Regions from separate parts of the Clostridium mucosae genome, predicted to be linked through region 2. Evidence: riboswitches for the same ligand, from Rfam matches in the RefSeq annotation. Region 2 holds a riboswitch; the other holds the start of a gene.
What was found. Region 2 has a riboswitch for thiamine pyrophosphate ahead of thiT (energy-coupled thiamine transporter ThiT). Riboswitches for the same ligand answer to the same signal wherever they lie in the genome.

Region 1: linked by a shared signal. The riboswitch ahead of NSA50_RS06550 (thiamine-binding protein) and the one ahead of thiT (energy-coupled thiamine transporter ThiT) in region 2 are both predicted to bind thiamine pyrophosphate.

The regions. Positions count from the first base shown of each region.
Region 1 is NZ_JANKAF010000004.1:35,210-39,657, forward strand. Features, by position in the region: gene ascB (6-phospho-beta-glucosidase) at 1-348, shown strand, start outside; gene NSA50_RS06540 (TatD family hydrolase) at 707-1,441, shown strand; gene NSA50_RS06545 (hypothetical protein) at 1,560-1,796, shown strand; TPP riboswitch at 1,922-2,029, shown strand; gene NSA50_RS06550 (thiamine-binding protein) at 2,150-2,440, shown strand; gene NSA50_RS06555 (ABC transporter permease) at 2,412-3,188, shown strand; gene NSA50_RS06560 (ABC transporter substrate-binding protein) at 3,223-4,230, shown strand; gene NSA50_RS06565 (ABC transporter ATP-binding protein) at 4,211-4,448, shown strand, end outside.
Region 2 is NZ_JANKAF010000019.1:39,957-44,404, reverse strand. Features, by position in the region: gene NSA50_RS16370 (L,D-transpeptidase family protein) at 177-653, opposite strand; gene NSA50_RS16365 (hypothetical protein) at 756-1,289, opposite strand; TPP riboswitch at 1,613-1,713, shown strand; gene thiT (energy-coupled thiamine transporter ThiT) at 1,776-2,420, shown strand; gene pulA (type I pullulanase) at 2,618-4,448, opposite strand, start outside.

The sequences.
Region 1 (4,448 bases), on a different contig from region 2:
AGATATCAAAAGCCACTATTTGTAGTTGAAAATGGATTGGGAGCAATGGATAAACTTGTAGAAGTTAACGGTGAAAAAACTGTACTTGATGATTATAGAATTCAATATTTAAATGACCATCTTTTAGAACTAGGTAAAGCTATTGAAGACGGAGTAGAAGTTATGGGATATACTAGTTGGGGATGTGTAGATTTAGTAAGTGCCTCAACAGCTGAGCTTAAGAAAAGATATGGATTTATCTATGTTGACCGTAATGATGATGGTACAGGTAGTTTAGAACGTTATAAAAAGAAAAGTTTCTATTGGTATAAGGAAGTAATAGAAAGCAATGGAGAAAATTTAAAATAATAATATAAAAAAGATGATTCTAGATTTAAGAGAATCATCTTTTTTATATTATTTAATAAGGCAAATGTATTTATTTGTAAGCATGTTTATATGTATAATAGAATTAATATAATTATAAAATTTACAACTTGGAAATAAGTTGCTAATATATGTTAATATTCATACTATATAATTTAGTTAGATAGTAGATTGGGGAGAGAAATATGAGAGAAAATATATTAATTATAGAAGATGATAGAGATATAAGTGCAATTATATCATTAATATTAAAAGGAAAAGGATATAATTAAGAAATTACTAATATAGAATATAATTAATGAGTTAATTATATTCTATATTAGAACTTTTGGAGGGAATTATGTATATAGATGCACACACACATTTAGATTTTTTTGAAGAAAATATAGAAAAAGCAATTGAAGATATAAATAAGAATGAAATATTAACTTTAGCTAATAGTATGGATGTAGAAAGCTATATTAAGAATAAAGAATATAGCAAACAAAGCAAATTTATTAAGCCATGCTTTGGTATCCACCCATGGAAAGCAGCAGAATATAAAGGAGGTTTAGAAGAGCTTATACCATATATAGAAGAATGTGAAATAATAGGTGAAATAGGCCTAGATTATGTTTGGGTAGAGGATACAAGCACTTATGAAGCACAAAGAAGGATTTTTAATTTTATATTGAACGAAAGTATTAAAAGAAATAAGTTTGTAAGTATTCATACGAAAGGTGCAGAAGAGGAAATTTATAATACTCTTAAAAAGTATAATTATAATAAGGCTATTATACACTGGTATAGTGGGGAAATAAGTACATTAGAGAAATATATTGAGCTTGGTTGTTATTTTACAATAAGTGTAGATATAGGTTATTCAGATAAAACTAATGAAGTTTTAGATAAAATACCATTAAATAAAATACTTATAGAAACTGATGGACCAACAGCATTAGAATGGGTAAATGGAGAGTATGGTTATCCAAGTGCAATAATAGATGTAGCTAAAAAAGTTGCAGATTATAAGAAGATAGATCTTAATGAATTACTGAAGAGTATAGAGAAAAATTATTCAAAAATCATTAATTAGAATAATTTAATTATAGGAGATATCGCAAAGACATTTAATTAAATTGTTTGATAACTCCTGTGTATAAATAAAGTCTTGTGTTGAGATATACATTAGATTTGGAAAGGGGGGAAGTTAAATGATGAATCTTATGTTTGTTGGGATACCAATGCTAATTATGATAGCAGTTTTAATTTTATTAGGTATGTATGTTTATAAAGTTATTCAAAATCAATCATCGTCTTTAAATATTATGATAATTGGAATATCAGTAATATTATTTGCTATTTTAATTTCAATGGCAACTATAAAAATAATAGTAGGAATTTTAGGACTTATAATTGTGCTATATGGAGCAAATAAAAGTAATAATTAGAATAAGTATATAATAATTAATTTATTTCTTAAATTTATTAGATAATAGGCTTCTTTAATTGATAAGGATTATTGATTAACTTGACATTTATAGTAAAGATGAATAAAATGGAATTATAAAAAGTAAATAGAAATCTGGGGGGGCAGCGAACTGCCTGAGATAAAATTGTTACTATTTTGACCCATGAACCTGATTTGGATAATGCCAACGTAGGGAGATTATTTGTTATTGAATAAAAATATACAAATTGAACTATAAAACAGTATTTCTAATCAGAGATACTGTATTTTTTTACGCTATGGACAAAATAGGATTTGTTTACTTTTAAATATATTAAGAAGGAGGAGAGGGCTATGTCACTTTGTAATGTAAGTCTTCAAGTTATACCAACAGTAAGTGAGGATAGAATTTATCCTGTTGTGGACAAGGTTATTGAATATATAGCATCTACTGGAGTTAAGTATGAAGTAGGGGCTATGGAAACAACAATGGAAGGTGAGTTTGAAGAACTATTAGAGATAGTAAAGAAATCTCAAGAAATTTGTACCGAAGAAGGTGCATCAAGAATAGTATCTATGGTTAAAATAGATTATAAAAAAGAAGGCGTGACGATGGATGAAAAGATTAAGAAGTATAGGAAATAAGATAGCACCTATAGTTTTTATTTTAATTTTGTTAATTATATGGGAACTTATAGTTAATGTTGGAGGAATAGAAAAGTATATATTACCTGCTCCAACTGATGTTATAGAAGTATTAATTAAAGATTTCAAAAATATGATACCACATATTTTTGCAACTCTATATGAAGGTCTAGTAGGATTTTTAATTGCAATAGCATTATCTATTATATTAGCAATAATTATGGATATGGTTCCATTAATTAAAAGAGCTTTATATCCAGTTCTTGTTATTTCTCAAACTATACCAACAGTTGCTCTTGCACCATTATTTATAATTTGGTTTGGTTTTGGAGCGTTACCTAAAATAATAGTTGTAGTTATAGTGTGTTTTTTCCCTATAGTAATAAGTATAGTTGATGGACTTGAAGGTGTAGATAAGGATTTAATAAATCATTTTAAATTGATGGGAGCATCAAAATTTAATGTATTTTTACATTTGAAATTACCTTATGGAATGATAAATTTCTTTTCAGGTATGAGAATTGCAGCAACATACAGCATTATGGGAGCTGTAATTGGAGAGTGGCTTGGAGGCGATAGAGGTCTTGGGGTATATATGACAAGAGCAAGAAGCGCATATGCATTAGATAAGATGTTTGCATCAATAGTAATTATAGTTGCTATAAGCATGGGAATATTCCTTTTAGTTTCTTTAATGGAGAAGGTATTTACTCCATGGAATAATAAAAAACTAAGTATGAAGAAATAAAATTAAGAACAATGAATTTAGAGGTGAAATAGTAATGTTAAAAAAGAAAATTATATCAGTAGTATTAGCGTCAGTAACAGCACTAACAATATTTACTGGATGTAGCAAAAAAGATGAAGGGGTAAAGAGTTCTGAAGGTTTAGAAAAGGTAACTGTAATTTTAGATTGGACACCAAATACTAATCATACTGGATTATATGTTGCACAGGAAAAAGGATATTATAAAGAACTTGGCTTAGATGTTGAAATAATACAACCATCAGAAGGATCATCACTTCAACTTTTAGCTGCTGGTAAGGGAGATTTTGCAGTAAGTTATCAAGAAGATTTAACATATGCAAGAACATCAGATAGTCCACTTCCAGTTAAAGCTATAGCAGCAATAATTCAACATAATACATCAGGCTTTGCGTCTCCAAAAGAAAAGGGCATTGAAACAGTTAAGGATTTTGAAAATAAAGTTTATGGTGGATGGGGAAGTCCATCAGAACAAGCTATATTAAAGGCTGTAATGGAGAAAAATGGAGCAGATTTTAGTAAATTAAAAATTGTAGATGCGGGAACAGAGGATTTCTTTATTGCAACTAAGAATAATTTAGATTTTGAGTGGACATTTGAAGCTTGGACTAATACAGAAGCTAAGCTAAGAGGTTTTGATATAAACTATATACCAGCTAGAGATTTAGATCCAGCTTTAGATTATTACACACCAATTATTGCAGCAACTGAAGATACTGTTAATAACAAAAAAGATTTAGCTAAGAAGTTTATGGAGGCAACTACTAAGGGATATGAAGAGGCTATAGCAAATCCTGAAGAAAGTGCAAAGCTATTAGTAAGTAAAGTACCTGAAATTAGTGAAGAGCTTGCAATAGAAAGCCAAAAGTATCTTGCAGATAAATATATGGAAGATACTAAGATTTGGGGAGAAATGAAAGATAGCGTGTGGGATAACTATACAAAATTCTTATATGATAATAAATTAATCAATAAGGAAATGAAAGCAAGTGAGGCTTATACAAATGAGTTCTTATCAAAATAAAATTGTGTTAAAAAATGTATCTAAGTCCTTTGATGAAATGGAAATATTAAGAGATATTAATATAGATGTTAAAGAGGGAGAACTTATATCTATTCTAGGACCATCAGGTAGTGGTAAAAGTACAATATTTAATATTTTAACTAACATAATAAATAGTGATAGTGGAGAAGTAGAGGTAAATGGAAAATTAAGCTACATGTATCAAAAGGATATGATGG
Region 2 (4,448 bases):
TTATCGTTATTTTTATAGTTGTTAAGCTGTAAATATAATCTTCAAATTATAGATAAAATTTTCTTTACTTAACTACAGTAGATACAATAGACATTCTTAAGCCTTAATCTTATGAATTAATTATAAAAAAATAAATGGTTAGTAAATATAAATTTTATATTTCTAACCATTTATTTTTAATAACTATAAAGCTCATTATAGCTTAAAGCTAACATTATTTTAGGATTATCTCCAGGATTTATCCATTGTAATATTTCCTTCATCTTACTTTGCTCAACTGCTACACATCCCCAAGTAGGAACTCCAACATCTACGTGCAAAAATATAGCAGAACTTTTACCGCTTATAACAGGATACCTATTATAATCAATCACTAACGCATATTTGTATGAATTACTATGCTCTATTAAATACTCAGCTGAATTCCATCGTCCATTTGGCTCTCCAAATTGCATTGTATTATAATAAGGAGAGTTAACATCATCTACCCAATATTCTGACCCATCTAAAACTCGATATGGAACTCCACTTCCTGGGTTTTGGGCAGCTCCAAAAGCTTCCGTTAAACTATATACTCCAGTTGGGGTGCATAAGTCCATTTCATAAACATCATTTGCAGATTTCATTCCATTTTCTCCAAGTTTTGCAAACATACTATCATATTCATACCATTTTCCATTACTATCTTTTTGCCATAATACTAACTCTGCTGTACTACCACCTGTACTTACTACTGAAATTATTTCTCTGGAATTTTATGCAACAGAAGTATTTGCAATTTTAGGCTCATTATTAGTAGAAACTGGTTGTTGTACATTGGTTCCGTTGCTTATATTTGATGTATTGGATTTATTTACAATATCTTCTTTTTTAGCATCTTCTTTTACTTCTTCTTCCTTTTTTTCAGTTTCATCTTTTGATGCCAATTCTCTTTCATTTTCTTCTCTTATTCTTTCTTCTTCCGCATTTTTCTCTTCTTCTTCTTTAACTCGCTTTTCAACAGAAGATTTTAAATCACTCATCGTTTTTAAAGTCTCATTAGCTTCAATTAAATTTTTATCACTTATAGATTTATTAAAGCTTTCTTTTAATTTCATATAAAGTTCTTCTTCATCACTATTCATATTAGAAATTTTCAACGAACTAAAAACTTTATTTACTTCTTCTATTTGCACATTTAAGTTTTTTTCTTTGCTAACCTTTACAAGGTAAGCTCCAGTACTGCCTAAAATAATAAGTGTTACTATAAGTAAAATACTTATTATCTTCATCTTTTTAGTTTTTATCATCTTCTTCCCCCATATAATAATTTTTTTTGTTTAAATGTATTATAATAAACCCATTTCTTATAATACATTATTTTTTATTCTAAATAAATAGTTGATTCTTACAAAATTATTTTTTTAAAGCCTATTTACATATATTCTTTTAAAAGATTTATTCATAAATACCTTTATTTTTACTATAAATAACATTAATCATTTTATAAAGTTATATATGTATATATTTTTATATTAAATTTTACAAATCTTCTATATAACTAAAATATTAAAACAATTAAATATTTACTTTTATAGCAAATTTATGTAAGCTTTACTTATAAATTAAATAATTTAAGTGCTAGGGGTGCCTTTTGGCTGAGAAATGATAATTCATTAACCCTCTTTACCTGATCTGGATAATACCAGCGTAGGAAAGTCACGATGTACTTTTATAGGAATGATTATATCAAAGCTATAAGTATACCTCCTAGCAACTTTTAGGAGGTATTTTTTATGGATATTTTTATTAACACATTAAAAGAAGGTTTTACTGAAATCTTGAAAAACCCACTTTCTTTAGCTACACTTATTGGTGTAATAATATTAATATTATCACTTATTAGATTTAAGAAAATTAATCTAGATGCTAAAATTATATCTAGAATTGGTATTGCTTTAGCTCTTGCTACAATACTTCATCTTATAAAGATTGTGGATTTGCCTAATGGTGCTGGAAGTATTAACTTAGGAAGTATGGTTCCTATTTTAATTATCGCCTTTATGTATGGTCCTGAAATTGGTATGCTTACAGGATTTTTATTTGGAATTATATATTTGATTATAAGTCCTTATATACTCCATCCAATTCAAGTTCTTTTCGATTATCCTCTTCCATTTATGGCTATGGGAATTGCTGGATACTTTAAGAATAAAAAACTCTTAGGTATTTTCGTAGGCATGTTTATAAGATTTATATTTCACTTTATATCAGGCTTCTTATTCTTTGGACAGTTTGCCCCAGAAGGTTGGCCTCCTATGCTTTACTCCTTACTTGCTAATGGATTAGTGGTTGGAGGTAATTTCATTGTAGTATTAATAATTACAGCATTGCTACCAATAGATAGAATCATTGAAAAAAGTAGCAATTTCACAATATGAATTTTATAAATCATTATAAATATTATATTTTACTGTATTTATTTAATTATATACTTATGCATTAAAAACTTATTCTTAGTAATGATTGAATATTTTTTGTTAAATAGTGAATAATCGGTCAATTAAAAATGGAATAAGAGCTAATTATAATTAGCTCTTATTCCATTTTTTTCTCTAATTTCACTTGTATAAAACTACTATGAATATAAGACTAAAATTGAGTATGATTTCAACTTTGGCACTTCTGATGTTTTAACTGTCTTTATTATTTCTACTCCTGCTTTATTAAAATCAGCAATTATATTCCATTCCCCTTTTTTTGAAGCTGGTATATATTGATTTATATCATAGTCATCTATTGATGTTCCATTGTATACAACAATTAAATCATTAATATTTTGTTCTATATGGTTTAAATTTTTAAAATGCCATTTAATTACTCCAACCTTTTCTTCACCATTTAAAAAGCTAATTTCAATATTGTTTAACTCTTCTCTCTTTTCTAGTCTAAACGCTTTAAAATTCTTCCTAATTTCTATTAATCCCTTCACATAGTTAAATACTTCAATATATTTTGCTTTATCTCTCCAAAATATTGCATTTATATTATCAGGACTCTTATAACTGTTATGATCACCATTTTTCGTTCTTAATATTTCAGCTCCACCCTGTATAAATGGTATTCCTTGTGATGTTAATATTATTGCAAGCGCTAATATATTTCTTCTCACCAAATGATTTTCAAATATATTTTCTTCTTTAATTTTTCTATAATCTTTCTCTTTAATGTCAGGTGTTAAACTTTTTTCAATTTGATCCCAAAGAGTATAATTATCATGTGCATCTACATAATTTATACTTTCTCTTGGATAATATGTCAATGTATTTATAGATCCTTTTAACCCTTCTATTATGCTCCATGCTGTAGCTCCATCATGTTGACTTCCATTGACAAATCCATTAGATGGGTTATTATTTCCTCTTATAAAATCTCTAAAGGAATCATTAAATATGGAAAAATCTTCTCCCCTTTGACTACCTTTATAAGTTCCATTTGTAAGTGATGACTCTCCACCTTTCCATGGCTCACCATAAATTAATATACTTTCATCTATTTTCTTACTTTCTTTTACAACTTCCTTCATAGTATCAATGTCTATTAATTCCATAAGGTCAAATCTTAGTCCATCTATATTATAATCTTTTAACCAATGTTTTATAGAATCAATTATAAACTTTCTAACCATAGGTCTTTCGGTTGCTATTTCATTTCCACATCCTGATCCATTTGTAAATCTACCTCTATAATTAGTTCTAAAATAATATGCTGGAACTATATTATCTAAACTTCTTGTTTCCTGCATATGATTATAAACTACATCCATAACTACCCTTATTCCGTTTTTATGAAGATTTTTAATCATTTCCCTGAGCTCGATTATTCTCGAAATTGGATCATATGGATCACTTGAATAACTACCTTCAGGCGCATTGTAATTCTTAGGATCATATCCCCAATTTCTATTACCTTTTTTATTTGATTTTCTTTCATCAACTGAGCCAAAATCAAATACAGGTAACAGATGTATATGTGTTATTCCAAGTTCTTTTAAATGATCAATTCCTGTTTTTACAGTAATCTTTCTTTTCTTATCTTTATAAGAAGTTCCCTCTTTAGCTAATCCCAAATATTTACCTCTGATATTTTTATCTATTCCACTATCATCACTTATAGTAAAATCCCTTACATGTACTTCATAAATTACAGAGTCTTCTTTTCTTAAAAGCTGTGGTCTTTTGTCACATAACCATCCAAATGGCATTGATTTTACATTATTTATATCTACTAAAAATCCTTTTTCTCCATTTATTCCTACTGATACTGCATATGGATCTACTGCATAATTTATCTTTATATATTCTAATCCATTTCTATCTATATCTTTGAAATATAGTTTATATAGATAAAAGCTACATTCATTTTTTTTTCTACTAATCTCAGTAAAATAAGTTCCGCTTTTTTCATCT